2 regions of the Bacillus sp. K7 genome follow, and region 1 is predicted to be linked to the other one. Evidence: predicted binding sites of a transcription regulator. Region 1 holds the regulator's gene; the other holds the start of a gene.
What was found. The regulator CtsR, encoded in region 1, represses protease genes until heat stress. The targets are predictions, from matches to a motif close to ATGGTCAATAAAGGTCAAACA.
Positions count from the first base shown of each region.

Region 2: a site for CtsR is predicted at 5,132-5,152, ahead of clpP (ATP-dependent Clp endopeptidase proteolytic subunit ClpP). Genes of this name have one in related genera too.

Region 1 is NZ_CP096406.1:99,982-107,622, forward strand. Features, by position in the region: rRNA gene M1D98_RS00550 (23S ribosomal RNA) at 1-353, shown strand, start outside; rRNA gene rrf (5S ribosomal RNA) at 481-596, shown strand; gene ctsR (transcriptional regulator CtsR) at 846-1,310, shown strand; gene mcsA (protein-arginine kinase activator protein McsA) at 1,324-1,881, shown strand; gene M1D98_RS00570 (protein arginine kinase) at 1,881-2,972, shown strand; gene clpC (ATP-dependent protease ATP-binding subunit ClpC) at 2,969-5,401, shown strand; gene radA (DNA repair protein RadA) at 5,493-6,869, shown strand; gene disA (DNA integrity scanning diadenylate cyclase DisA) at 6,873-7,641, shown strand, end outside.
Region 2 is NZ_CP096406.1:3,236,543-3,244,183, reverse strand. Features, by position in the region: gene M1D98_RS16630 (2-hydroxyacid dehydrogenase) at 1-791, opposite strand, end outside; gene M1D98_RS16625 (beta-class carbonic anhydrase) at 1,195-1,779, shown strand; gene M1D98_RS16620 (SulP family inorganic anion transporter) at 1,797-3,398, shown strand; gene M1D98_RS16615 (MazG nucleotide pyrophosphohydrolase domain-containing protein) at 3,425-3,745, opposite strand; gene M1D98_RS16610 (LOG family protein) at 3,861-4,436, shown strand; gene clpP (ATP-dependent Clp endopeptidase proteolytic subunit ClpP) at 4,485-5,081, opposite strand; tRNA gene M1D98_RS16600 (tRNA-Arg) at 5,351-5,426, shown strand; gene M1D98_RS16595 (DUF3231 family protein) at 5,579-6,094, shown strand; gene M1D98_RS16590 (DMT family transporter) at 6,371-6,691, opposite strand; gene M1D98_RS16585 (DMT family transporter) at 6,691-7,026, opposite strand; gene M1D98_RS16580 (TetR family transcriptional regulator) at 7,106-7,641, opposite strand, start outside.

The DNA of each region.
Region 1 (7,641 bases):
TGGGCTGTTCGCCCATTAAAGCGGTACGCGAGCTGGGTTCAGAACGTCGTGAGACAGTTCGGTCCCTATCCGTCGCGGGCGCAGGAAATTTGAGAGGAGCTGTCCTTAGTACGAGAGGACCGGGATGGACGCACCGCTGGTGTACCAGTTGTTCTGCCAAGGGCATCGCTGGGTAGCTATGTGCGGACGGGATAAGTGCTGAAAGCATCTAAGCATGAAGCCCCCCTCAAGATGAGATTTCCCATTCCGCAAGGAAGTAAGATCCCTGAAAGATGATCAGGTTGATAGGTCTGAGGTGGAAGTGTGGCGACACATGGAGCTGACAGATACTAATCGATCGAGGACTTAACCACATTTTGATTGATGTCACATCTGTTATCTAGTTTTGAGAGAACACTCTCTAAAAGGCGGAAAGAAACTCCGCTAAGGGCTCTCACATCCTGTGAGAAACGCCCAGTACCTTCATCATGAAGGCATTTGTTTGGTGGCGATAGCGAAGAGGTCACACCCGTTCCCATGCCGAACACGGAAGTTAAGCTCTTCAGCGCCGATGGTAGTCGGGGGTTTCCCCCTGTGAGAGTAGGACGCCGCCAAGCACAAGTAATTGAAAAAGAGCAGCTCATCAGAGCTGCTCTTTTTTGTGTTCTAGTTTGTTGTATCATAAAATTTGATTTGATTGTATAATATAATAACTTTACCCTGAATTTTAAACCGGCAATCAGGTTTTATAGGCCGGTAAAGTGGAAATAATAAAGGATAGAGCGAGAAAGTTGAAAATTCTCGAGAAACGCCTTATAGTAAGATTAAAGTCAAATATAGTCAAAGTCAGTAAAGGAGGGGGTTGAGTGGGACATAATATTTCTGACATCATTGAGCAATATTTAAAACGCGTGTTAGATCAAAATGGCAAGGAAATTTTAGAGATTAAACGAAGCGAAATTGCAGATAAATTTCAATGCGTTCCTTCCCAAATAAATTATGTCATCAACACCAGATTTACAAGCGAGAGAGGATATATCGTTGAGAGCAAACGCGGGGGCGGCGGTTACATCAGAATCATTAAGATTAAAATGAATAGTGAAGTTGTCCTGATCAATAATATTATTTCACAAATTAATACCCATTTGTCTCAAGCAGCCTCTGATGACATTATTTTAAGGCTATTAGAAGACAAGGTGATTTCAGAAAGAGAAGCAAAAATGATGGTCAGCGTGATGGACCGCTCGGTTTTACACATTGACTTGCCTGAACGTGATGAATTAAGAGCGAGAATGATGAAGGCTATGCTGACTTCTTTAAAATTAAAATAAGCAGGTGAAAAGATTGATTTGTCAAGAGTGCCACGAGAGACCAGCCACTTTTCACTTTACAAAGGTTGATAACGGAGAGAAAAAAGAAGTTCATATTTGTGAACAATGTGCCAAAGAAAATAGTGATTCATATGGTATAAGTGCAAATCACGGTTTCTCTATTCATAATTTACTTTCAGGTTTGCTGAACATGGATTCTTCATTCCAAAAAGCAGGAACTCAAATGTTCAGTCAATCAGAACAAATATCTGCTTGTCCAAAATGCGGAATGACCTTTCAGCAGTTTAGAAAAACGGGCCGTTTTGGATGCTCTGAATGTTATAAAACATTTCATAGCAACATTACACCTATCTTACGTAAAGTACACAGCGGAAACACCGTTCATGCTGGGAAAATACCGAAACGCATTGGAGGCAATCTTCATGTCAGACGGCAGATTGACATGCTGAAAAAAGAATTAGAATCCTTAATTCACCAAGAAGAATTTGAAAACGCAGCTCATGTGAGAGATCAAATTCGTTCATTAGAACAATCACTCAAGAGTACAGATAGTGAGGAGGAACAGGGGTAATGTCGCTAAAGCATTTTATTCAGGACGCACTGAGCAGTTGGATGAAGCAGAAAGGACCTGAAAGTGACATTGTACTCAGCAGCCGCATACGTTTAGCAAGGAACTTTGAACAAATACGGTTCCCTACGCGGTATTCCAATGAAGAGGCCTCATCCATCATACAGCAGTTTGAAGATCAGTTTTCAGAACAAGAAATTCCCGGAATCGGCAAATTCGTTCTGATCAGAATGCATGATGCACAGCCTTTAGAAAAGCGTGTACTTGTTGAAAAACATCTCATCAGTCCGAATCTGACAGAATCTCCATTTGGCGGTTGTTTGCTTTCTGAAAATGAAGAAGTAAGCGTCATGTTAAATGAAGAGGACCATATTAGAATTCAGTGTCTTTTTCCCGGGTTTCAGCTTTTAGAAGCAATGAAAGCCGCAAACCAGGTTGACGACTGGATTGAAGAAAAAGTTGATTATGCATTCAATGAACAAAGAGGATACTTAACCAGCTGTCCTACAAATGTAGGTACGGGTTTAAGGGCTTCAGTCATGATGCATCTGCCGGCATTGGTTTTGACTAGGCAAATAAATCGAATTATACCGGCAATTAATCAATTAGGCTTAGTTGTTAGAGGAATTTATGGGGAAGGCAGCGAAGCAGTAGGAAATATCTTTCAAATTTCAAATCAGATCACGCTTGGTAAGTCAGAACAGGATATTGTAGATGACCTTAACAGTGTTGCTGCCCAGCTGATTGAACAAGAACGTTCTGCCCGAGAAGCCCTTTATCAAACCTCTAAGATTGAACTTGAGGATCGTGTGTATCGATCTTACGGAGTCTTGTCCAATTGCCGGATGATAGAAACGAAAGAAACTGCAAAGTGCCTTTCAGATGTCCGGTTAGGCATAGATCTAGGCATTATTAAAGGACTTTCAAGCAACATACTTAATGAACTAATGATTTTGACACAGCCAGGATTTTTACAGCAGTATTCGGGAGGCGCTTTGCGTCCAAATGAAAGGGACATTCGAAGAGCAGCTCTTATCAGAGAACGGCTTCACTTGGAAATGAATGGGAAAAGACAGGAGGATGAATCGATATGATGTTTGGAAGATTTACAGAACGAGCTCAAAAAGTATTGGCGCTTGCACAGGAAGAAGCACTTCGATTAGGTCATAATAACATTGGCACTGAGCATATTTTATTAGGACTGGTACGAGAAGGAGAAGGGATTGCTGCTAAAGCTCTAGAAGCGCTTGGACTTGGTTCAGATAAAATTCAAAAAGAAGTTGAAAGTTTGATCGGTCGCGGACAGGAAATGTCCCAAACGATTCATTACACTCCTAGAGCTAAGAAAGTCATTGAGCTTTCAATGGATGAGGCAAGAAAACTCGGTCATTCGTATGTTGGAACAGAACATATTCTTCTTGGGCTGATTCGCGAAGGAGAAGGTGTTGCTGCAAGAGTTCTGAATAATCTTGGTGTCAGCTTAAATAAAGCAAGACAGCAAGTCCTCCAGCTTCTTGGAAGCAATGAAACAGGATCATCAGCGACAGGAACAAACAGCAATGCGAATACGCCTACGCTTGATAGCTTGGCAAGGGACTTAACTGCTATTGCGAAGGAAGACAGCCTAGATCCTGTAATCGGGAGAAGCAAGGAAATTCAGCGTGTGATCGAAGTGTTAAGCCGCAGAACGAAAAACAACCCTGTACTCATTGGTGAGCCAGGTGTAGGTAAAACGGCAATCGCGGAAGGGTTGGCACAGCAAATTATTAATAACGAGGTTCCAGAAATCTTACGTGATAAACGTGTGATGACATTAGACATGGGAACAGTTGTTGCCGGCACTAAATATCGCGGTGAATTTGAGGATCGCCTGAAGAAAGTCATGGATGAAATTCGCCAGGCAGGAAACATCATTCTATTCATCGATGAGCTCCATACCTTAATCGGAGCGGGCGGAGCAGAGGGTGCCATTGATGCATCTAACATTTTAAAACCTTCACTTGCTCGCGGCGAACTTCAATGTATTGGCGCGACGACTCTTGATGAATACCGTAAATATATTGAAAAAGATGCAGCATTGGAACGACGTTTTCAGCCGATCCAGGTTGATCAGCCATCTGCAGATGAAAGTATTCAAATTTTACAAGGTCTGCGTGACAGATATGAAGCCCACCACCGTGTTTCTATCACTGATGATGCCATTGAAGCTGCGGTTAAGCTTTCCGATAGATATATTTCTGACCGCTTCCTTCCAGATAAAGCAATTGACTTGATTGACGAAGCGGGCTCGAAGGTTAGACTCCGCTCCTTTACAACGCCTCCTAACTTAAAAGAGCTTGAACAGAAGCTTGATGAGGTTCGTAAAGAGAAGGATGCGGCCGTCCAAAGCCAAGAGTTTGAAAAAGCGGCTTCCTTGCGTGATACTGAGCAGCGCTTGCGCGAGCAAGTAGAGGATACGAAAAAATCATGGAAAGAGAAGCAAGGGCAGGAAAACTCAGAGGTTACTGTTGATGATATTGCGATGGTTGTAGCCAGCTGGACTGGGGTGCCTGTATCTAAAATCGCCCAAACGGAAACAGATAAGCTTCTCAATATGGAGAGCATTCTTCACTCCCGTGTCATCGGCCAGGATGAAGCGGTTGTCGCCGTTGCAAAAGCAGTCAGACGCGCAAGAGCAGGGTTAAAAGACCCTAAACGCCCAATCGGCTCATTCATTTTCTTAGGCCCTACAGGTGTGGGGAAAACAGAGCTTGCGCGAGCACTTGCTGAATCTATTTTCGGTGATGAAGAAGCCATGATCAGAATTGATATGTCGGAATACATGGAAAAACACTCTACTTCAAGACTTGTCGGTTCACCTCCGGGATATGTGGGATATGATGAAGGCGGCCAATTAACAGAGAAAGTCAGAAGAAAACCTTACTCTGTCGTGCTTCTTGATGAGATTGAAAAAGCACACCCTGATGTCTTCAATATTCTGCTGCAAGTTCTTGAAGATGGGCGATTGACGGATTCTAAAGGACGTACAGTCGATTTCCGCAACACGATCCTGATTATGACGTCAAACGTCGGGGCAAGTGAGCTGAAACGCAATAAATATGTCGGCTTTAATGTTCAAGATGAGACGCAAAATCATAAAGACATGAAAGATAAAGTGATGGGTGAACTGAAACGCGCGTTCAGACCGGAGTTTATCAACCGGATTGATGAAATCATCGTCTTCCATTCACTTGAGAAAAAACACCTGACTGAAATCGTTTCATTAATGTCTGATCAATTGACGAAACGCTTGAAAGAGCAGGACCTTTCTATCGAATTGACAGATGCTGCAAAAGCAAAAGTAGCGGAAGAGGGTGTTGATCTGGAATACGGTGCCCGTCCGTTAAGAAGAGCTATCCAAAAACATGTCGAGGACCGTTTATCTGAAGAACTCCTAAGAGGAAATATTCATAAAGGACAGCACATCGTTCTCGATGTAGAAGACGGCGAATTTGTCGTAAAAACGACTGCTAAAACGAATTAATATAGAAGACGAAAATGAGGCATACAGCATGTAAGTGTATGCCTCACTTTCATATCATGAAATAGAACAAGGGAGAGGTCTTACACTATATATGGCTAAAACAAAATCGAAATTCATCTGCCAATCCTGCGGTTACGAGTCTCCAAAATGGATGGGGAAATGTCCGGGCTGCGGTGCTTGGAATACAATGGTGGAAGAAATGATGAAAAAGGCACCGGCCAATCGGAGAGCGGCTTTTTCTCATTCTGTTCAAACTGTACAGAAACCTTCACCTATTACAACAATTGAAACATCAGAAGAACCCCGTGTTAAAACCCAGCTTGGCGAATTTAACAGGGTGCTCGGCGGGGGAGTCGTTAAAGGCTCACTCGTGTTAATCGGCGGTGACCCCGGTATCGGAAAGTCCACGTTGTTACTGCAAGTTTCAGCTCAATTATCAGATTCATCGAACAGTGTGTTGTACATTTCGGGAGAAGAATCGGTTAAACAAACGAAACTGAGAGCAGATCGTCTCGGCATTAATAATCCGTCGCTGCATGTTTTATCTGAAACCGATATGGAGTATATTTCGTCTGCTATAGAAGAGATGAATCCAGCGTTTGTCGTTGTTGACTCTATTCAAACGGTTTACCAAAGCGATATCACATCGGCTCCCGGCAGTGTGTCACAGGTCAGAGAGTGTACGGCTGAGCTGATGAAAATTGCCAAAACAAAAGGCATTCCGATCTTTATCGTAGGACACGTAACAAAAGAAGGGTCTATTGCAGGGCCGAGATTGCTGGAGCATATGGTTGACACTGTTTTATACTTTGAAGGAGAACGTCACCATACTTTTCGTATATTGAGAGCAGTAAAAAACCGTTTTGGTTCTACAAACGAAATGGGTATTTTCGAAATGCGTGAAGAGGGACTCACCGAGGTTTTGAACCCTTCAGAAATTTTCTTGGAAGAGCGCTCAGCAGGATCTGCTGGCTCGAGCATAACTGCCTCTATGGAAGGCACGAGGCCGATTCTCGTTGAAATTCAGGCGCTCATCTCGCCGACAAGTTTTGGAAATCCGCGGCGTATGGCAACGGGTATAGACCATAACAGGGTTTCGCTGTTAATGGCTGTGTTAGAAAAAAGAGTTGGGCTGCTGCTGCAAAATCAGGATGCCTATTTGAAAGTAGCTGGCGGCGTAAAGCTTGATGAACCGGCAATTGATCTTGCCATTGCGATCAGCATCGCGTCCAGCTTTAGAGACACACCCCCAAATCCTGCCGATTGTTTTATAGGTGAAGTGGGGTTAACCGGAGAAGTCCGGCGGGTTTCTAGAATTGAACAGCGTGTGAAAGAAGCGGCTAAGCTTGGTTTCAAACGCATGATCATACCCGCGGCAAATCTGGAAGGCTGGACAAAACCAAAAGGGATTGAGGTTATCGGAGTAGCAAATGTTGCAGAGGCGCTTCGTACTTCATTAGGAGGATAATAGATGGAAAAAGAGAAAAAAGGGGCGAAACAAGAGTTAGACCTGTCATCTATATTGCAGTTTGTTGCTCCGGGCACACCGCTCAGAGCGGGTATGGAAAACGTTTTGAGGGCAAATACAGGCGGTCTGATTGTTGTTGGTTATAATGATAAAGTAAAAGAAGTGGTGGACGGCGGTTTTCACATAAACACGGCTTTTTCTCCTGCTCACTTATATGAGCTGGCTAAAATGGATGGAGCGATCATTTTAAGTGATTCCGGGCAAAAAATCCTCTATGCCAATACACAGCTAATGCCTGATGCCACAATTTCTTCGTCAGAAACAGGAATGCGGCACCGTACTGCCGAAAGAGTAGCTAAGCAAACCGGCTGTCTCGTGATCGCCATTTCTGAAAGAAGAAATGTTATAACCTTATATCAGGAAAACATGAAGTATACATTAAAAGACATAGGATTTATTTTAACCAAAGCGAACCAAGCTATACAAACCCTTGAAAAATATAAGACAATCCTCGACAAAACGATTAACGCACTGAATGCATTGGAATTTGAGGAGCTTGTTACCTTCAGTGATGTCTTGTCTGTCATGCATCGTTATGAAATGGTGCTGCGAATCAAAAATGAAATCAACATGTATATCAAAGAGCTGGGAACAGAAGGCCATTTGATCAAACTGCAAGTCATTGAATTGATTACGGATATGGAAGAAGAGGCCGCTTTATTTATCAAGGATTATGTAAAAGAAAAAATTAAAGATCCATTTGTTCTCTTGA
Region 2 (7,641 bases), 750 kb from region 1:
TCTAGGCCGGCTCCCCTAATCCAGCCTTCCTGAAGGGCGCGAATCAATGCTTTTTCATCAACTGTCTTTCCCCGGGAAATATTGACGAAAATTGCTGAGTTCTTCATCATCTTAAATTCGCGTTCTCCTATCATGTGATACGTTTCATCAGTCAGCGGCGTAATGAGCAGAATAAAATCAGACTGTTCGAGCAATGTATCAAGCTCAGCGTACTTGACGCCGATGCTGTCTTCCGTTTCTTGTTTGCGATGGCGGTTATGATAAAGCACTTCCATATCGAAGCCGAATTTGGCGCGTTTTGCGGCTTGTTCACCGATTCTGCCCATCCCGATAATGCCTAATGTCTGATGATGAACATCAATGCCGAAAAGCGCTTCCTCATCAACTGTTCCCCATTTTCCGGATCTGACGAATCGGTCCAGTTCAGCAACACGTCTGGCGGAAGATAGAATCAGAGAAAAGGCCAAGTCCGCAACTGTGTCATCCAGTGTATAAGGTGTATGAGTGCCGGCGACACCTCTTTCTTTCATGGCTTCTATATCGAAGTTATCATAGCCTACGGATTGGTTGCTGACCACCTTGAGGTTTGGCGCATGTTCAAGCAATTCACGATTGATTGACGGCCCGGACGTTCCTGACGTTAAAAGCCCTTCTGCTTCTTTTAATTTCTCAAATAGCACGTCATTTGGAAGCGTATCCTCCCTCCATATTTCATAACGGCAATGTTCACCGATGAATGATTCAATCTCTTCAGGAATCGGTTTAGTGATGAATACAAATGGTTTCAACAAGGCTCCCCCTTTATGGCTGTTGTCTATTTTATTATATCGGAAATAAATATTTGTTAAAATGATAGCTGTGTTCAATTTAATTTCTGGTTCTTTTGAACTTAAAATGAATCTGAAAACTGGGTAAACAGTTAAAATTGCTTAAAAAAGTTTTTTAATTATCTGAATTCACCTATATTTTTTGTCAGACAAACCACGATTATGCGAGCTGAATCCAGACTATAGGATTCAATAAATATAAATTTTATTATCTTTGAAAGATATAAATGTGTATGTTTTGTTTCTACCGTCCATTTATAGTGTCTTTTTTTGAAAGCCGTTTCACTTCGTGTTCCTATGCTATAATTCCTTACTGTAAGCTGGGTAAGAAGGCTTGCAATATCATATGGATGGGAGATGAATCAAAATGGTTTCTTTAACATCAATTTTGGAACACAATCAGCGGTTTGTCAGAGAGAGGAAGTATGAACCGTACAAAACGACAAAATTTCCTTCAAAAAAGCTCGTCATTGTCACCTGTATGGATACACGGCTCACCGAACTTCTTCCGCAAGCAATGGGACTGAAAAACGGCGATGCTAAAATTGTAAAAAACGCGGGAGCCATCGTTTCTCACCCATTTGGAAGCGTGATGCGCAGCATACTGGTGGCAATTTATGAACTGCAGGCTCAAGAGGTGTGCATTGTCGGCCACCATGAATGCGGGATGTCTGGACTGAATGCGTCCTCGATTCTCGAGAAAGCAAAGGAACGCGGAGTGGAAGAGAGCTGCCTGAATTTGCTGGCGAGCGCCGGACTTGATTTGAAAACATGGCTGACCGGTTTTCACAGCGTAGAAGAAAGCGTTTCCCACAGTGTGAATTTGATCAAGAACCATCCGCTGCTGCCGAAACAGGTGCCGGTTCACGGTCTTGTCATTCACCCTGAAACAGGAAAACTTGATGTGGTCATTAACGGTTATGAAACTGAGCTCATAAACACTCAATCATAAGGGGGTTATAGCAAAATATGCGATTCTCAGGGAGATTCAAGGACTATAATTTGCAGAAATTTCAGAAAGACTTGATTGCAGGTATCGTAGTAGGTGTCGTGGCAATTCCTTTAGGGATGGCGTTTGCCATTGCCTCGGGAGTTCAGCCTGAATACGGGCTGTACACTGTTGTTGTGGCGGGGATTTGTATTTCTTTGTTTGGGGGCTCCAAATATCAAATTGGCGGTCCTACAGGCGCCTTTGTCCCGATTCTATTTGGCATTGTGATGCAGTATGGCTTTGAGAACCTGTTGATCGCAGGGTTTATGGCGGGAGTGATGCTGGTGCTGTTCGGGCTGTTTAAGCTCGGAAAAATAATGAAATTCGTGCCGAAACCTGTTATCGTCGGTTTTACAGCCGGGATTGCCGTGCTGATCTTTACAGAGCAAATCGCTAACTTTCTTGGTTTGAGTCATGTTGAGAAACATGAAAATTTTCATCACAATATGTTTGAAATTGCACAGAACCTTGGCACCTTTAACGTGTATGCCATTTTGACAGCGGTGATTGGGCTCGTCATTTTGCTTGTATCCGCGAAAGTGATGCCGAAAGTGCCCGGCGCTTTATTGGCGCTTCTTATTTCGACATTGGTCGCGGTTGTCTTTTTCCCTGACCGCATGGCAACGATCGGATCAACGTATGGAGAAATTCCCCGTCATTTGCCGGAATTTCAGTTTCCTGAGCTGACATTGGATAAAATGGTGATGCTGTTTCCGGCGGCGCTTGTCATCGCGCTTCTTGGCGGCCTTGAGTCGATTTTGTCCGCGATGGTCGCTGATAACATGAAGGGCTCAAAGCATGACAGCAATAAGGAGCTTGTCGGCCAGGGGATTGCGAATATGGCTGCGCCGCTGTTCGGTGGAATCCCGGCTACGGGAGCGATCGCCAGAACGGCGACCAATATTAAAAACGGAGCGGTTTCGCCTGTTTCCGGCGTCGTTCACGGTGTAGTCGTTCTTCTTGTCCTGCTCGTATTCGCGCCTTATGCATCGCATGTGCCGCTTGCCAGTATGGCGCCGATCCTCATGGTCGTCGCATGGAATATGAGTGAGCGCAAGGAGGTCGCGAATATGCTGAGACTGAAGACCGCTGATTCCTTTATTTTGGCGGCGACCTTTGCGCTAACGGTTCTGTTTGATTTAATCGTCGGTGTGGCAACCGGCTTGCTCCTCGCATTTGTGTTCTTCATCAGAAGAATGAGCGAAGCGACCCGCATCCACAATCAGGAATCGCATCCTGTTTTGGCGAATGCGGCAAAGAGAGAAGACCCGTCTGTCAGCATGTATACTATAGAAGGGCCGCTGTTTTTTGGGTCCATTGATTCGCTTGAATCTTCACTGCTGGAGCATGTGCAGAAAAAGCCGAAGACCCTTATTCTGCACATGAATAAGGTGCACTACATGGATACGTCGGCTGAAGCAGTGCTTGGGAACATTATGAACCGAATTAAACGCCACAACGGAAAGCTGATGATTGTAGGATTGCAGTCGCAGCCGAAGGAGCTGCTGCATAAAACAGGCCTGTTTCACAAAATAGGAAAACAGCATTTCTTTGATCATCATGATGAAATCACAGGTTAAAAAAAGCGGCCATTGCGGCCGCTTTTTCATGCATGCTCAAAACGTTTGGTCAGTTTTTCTTGGTGGGTTTTGATGATCTCTTCTAAGGAGACATCGTACATATCAGCAAGGATGGCAATATTTCCAATGACATCTCCCATTTCCTCAATCAATTCTTGTTTTTGCTCAGCACGTGTCGACTCTTTCTCATCAGGCCGGTCTCTCCCGATTTCATATGCTCTGACAGCACGGGCCAGTTCACCGGCTTCCTCCATTAAAAAGCCGACTCGAATAAACGGTCCGTACTCTGTCCAGCCTCTTTTTTCGTAAAATTCCTTCATCCATTTCTCCGCATCAGCCAGCTGCACCATCATCACTCCGCATTCTTTATGTATTTCATATTGATATTATCACATGAAGATGGGACAATATATAGTGTATTTTTGAATGTCTGGCACGATATATAGATACGGAGATGAAAAAATGAAAACCATTTGTGTATTTGCGGGGTCAAACCCGGGGGGAAATGAAGCGTATAAACGAAAAGCGGAAGAGCTTGGCGCCTACATGGCTGAGCAGGGAATCGGCCTTGTCTATGGGGGCTCCCGCGTAGGCTTGATGGGCGCGATTGCTGACGCAATAATGGAAAACGGCGGGACTGCGATCGGGGTCATGCCGAGCGGTTTGTTCAGCGGGGAGGTTGTCCATCAAAACCTGACTGAGCTGATTGAAGTAAACGGGATGCATGAACGGAAAGCCAAAATGAGCGAGCTGGCTGACGGTTTTATCGCCATGCCGGGCGGTTTCGGTACATATGAAGAATTGTTTGAAGTGCTTTGCTGGGCACAGATCGGCATCCACAAAAAGCCGATCGGACTGTACAATGTCAACGGATATTTTGAACCGATGATGAAAATGATCAAATACAGCATTCAAGAAGGGTTTTCTAACGACTCGCACCTTAAGCTGATCCACAGCTCTTCACGGCCGGATGAGTTAATTGAGCAAATGCAGAACTACTCGTATCCGATTTTAGAGAAAAAGTGGACGGAAATCTAAAAGTAATGAAAAAACCTGCAAGAGACATAGCTCTTGCAGGTTACAGTATTACTTTTGCTCTTCTGTGTTGCGAGTCAGAATTTTATCAATCAAGCCGTATTCGAGCGCTTCTTCAGCAGACTTGAAGTTATCGCGGTCTGTGTCGCGTTCGATCACTTCAAGCGGCTGGCCAGTACGCTCAGCAAGAACTTTGTTTAATTTGTCGCGAAGCAAGAGAATGCGTTTCGCGGCAATTTCAATTTCTGTCGCCTGACCTTGCGCACCGCCAAGCGGCTGGTGAATCATGACTTCACTGTTTGGTAGCGCATAGCGTTTGCCTTTTTCTCCGGCAGCAAGCAGGAACGCGCCCATTGATGCAGCCATACCGATACAAATGGTAGATACCTTCGGCTTAATAAACTGCATGGTATCATAGATCGCCATACCGGCTGTAATTGAGCCGCCCGGGCTGTTGATGTAAATAGAAATATCTTTTTCAGGGTCTTCCGCTTCTAAGAATAAAAGCTGTGACACGATGGAGTTCGCAACGTTGTCATCAATCGCAGATCCAAGCATGATGATACGATCCTTCAATAGACGAGAATAAATGTCATACGCTCTTTCCCCGCGGTTCGTTTGTTCAATGACTGTAGGTATTAAATTCATAATGCTCCTCCTTCACCTTTTAGGTAAGTATGTAGTTACATGATACATTTTTGGTCAATAAAGGTCAAACAAAAAGCTGGCTTGACACGCAAAGTCTTCTCTTTTTCCCATTTTCCCCAAAAATACAAGGGTTCAAACCATCGTATGCCAGATTGCCAAATAAGATGATGTGATAGATGAAAAAACGGTCTGCTGAAATAGAGGGTTGTTATTTGGATGAACTTATCGTATAATGGGTTGTGCTGACGTTCTCATTACGCAGTCCATATGCGCTCGTAGCTCAGTTGGATAGAGCGGTGGTTTCCGGTACCACGTCTGTCGGGGGTTCGAATCCCTCCGAGCGCGTCCAATAGAACAGCAGAAAGACAAGGGTTTGGCATTTTGCCGCTCTTGTCTTTTTTGTTTGATGTTAAAATTTTTCTCTTCGATACATATATTTTCCTCCTGCTGGGCACGTTAGAGATGTGCGATATTGACATTTGCAAGGAGGATGAAATATGGGTATTTTAAGCGGAAATCCGCAAGAGGAACCGATGCATTATGGTGAGGTTTTCAGCTTGTGGAGTTATGTGATGGCAGGCAACAAAATGATCGGCAATTACCAGATGTTATTGCATCATGTCGGTGATGACGATTTGAAAAAACTGCTTCGTGAGTCCATTGAAAAGTGCCAAGATGAAGTGAAACAAGTCAGCAGCATCCTGAAGGAAAACGGGGTGGCGCTCCCGCCGGCTTCTCCTGAACCGCCGGCTGCGGATCTGAATGATATTCCGCCGGGTGCGCGGTTTCTCGATCCGGATGTGGCAGTCTCATCAGCAGCGCAAAATGCCGCAGGGCTAGTGACATGCAGCAAAATCATGGGAGAGTCAATTCGCGAGGATATTGCCATGATGTTTGGGCAGTTCCATATCTCTAAAGCGGCAACCGGTGCAAAATACTTAAGGCTGCTAAAAAATAAAGGCTGGCTCATCCCGCCGCCGCTTCATCTTCACAACCATCAAGACGAGGCTTAATGGCAAGGGCATATACAGTTGTATATGCCTCAGCGTGTCGACAAACCCTCGCATTCGTTGTCAGGCCTGGCGCGTCGGTGCTCACGAATGACGAAAGGAACGGCGGCTAAATGCTTAAGCGTCCTGCCTAAACGCCGCCGTCATCATATCCTGTGAAAGTCTGCTCCGATGCTCGTCCTTCCTAGACTTCAAGGGTTTTCAATCACGCTGAAAAGATGACAAAATCCTAAAACGAAACAACAATCTGGGGCATATACAGTTGTATATGCCTTTATTTTATGATGAAGACGTAAGACGCAGGCCGATGACACCGGCAAGGATAAGGCCAAGACAAATCAGCTGTGAAAGCTGAAAACGTTCCTTAAACCAGATAAAGCCGACTGCAGATACGCCAATGCTGCCAATGCCGGTCCAGACGGCATAAGCGACTCCAGCAGGCAGGATCTGCATCGCTTGTGAAAGGCAGTAAAAGGATAAGCCAAATCCAACAGTCATTACTATGATCGGCCACTTTTTTCTTGTTCCATCTATATATTTCATGGCGACGGCAGCTATAATTTCTTCTATGCCGGCAACGACTAATAAAAACCATGCCATTACGAGTCACCTCCCGACTGTGTTTTGCTTTCTTTCGTGAAGAGCTTCATTCCTAAAATGCCGGCCAGCAATAAAGCTAAAAAGAACATTTGCGCTGCTGAGAAGGATTCGCCCAAAACAAAGCCGGTGATATATGTTCCGACGGTTCCGATTCCGACAAATACAGTGTACGCCGCGGCCATGGGGATTTTTCGATAAGAGCGGATCAACAGCATAAAGCTGATCGCGATCAAAATCAAAATCATGATCCAATCCAAAAGCGAATCGGCATGTTTGAGGGAAGAGGCCCAAACCACTTCTAAAAGTCCTGCAATCAAAACAAGCACCCAGTTCAAAATAAACACCTCTCATTTTATGAATGAACGTCAGTCATTTTTATGTCAGTAAAAAATGAGCGGTATTACCAGTCATTTTTTACACTGTGGCTAAGCTCCGTTTTAAGAAAGTAAAGATTTCTTTTTTAGTCACTTCAATATTCTCATCTTGTTCAAATCCGATATAGAACCGTTCGGCTGTATTCTCGACCAAGTTGATAATCGTTCTGGCCGTCCATTTTGCATTGATTCCTTCCGTTACCTCGCGGCTTTCCATTGCCTTATGGATGACTTTTTCGAGCCAGGAATAATAAGGCTGATAGATCGTCTCCCATTTTTCCATGGAGTGGTCGATCGCAAGCCCGGAGTAACAGAGAACGATAATATCCTTATGGCGTTCGGTAATGAGAAATGTCTCATCAATTAATATATCTAAAACGGTCCAAAAATCCTCGTCTCCATGCAGCCTTCCTTTGATTTGGTCCAGCGTATGGGTGAGAAGATTTTCTGCGATTGCCGGGATGAGGGCATTTTTAGATGAGAAATACAAATAGAACGTTCCTTGGGCAGTGCCGGCCTTTTTGACAATATCTGATATAGAGGCCTTGTCGAGACCTTTTTCAGAAATCACGTCAA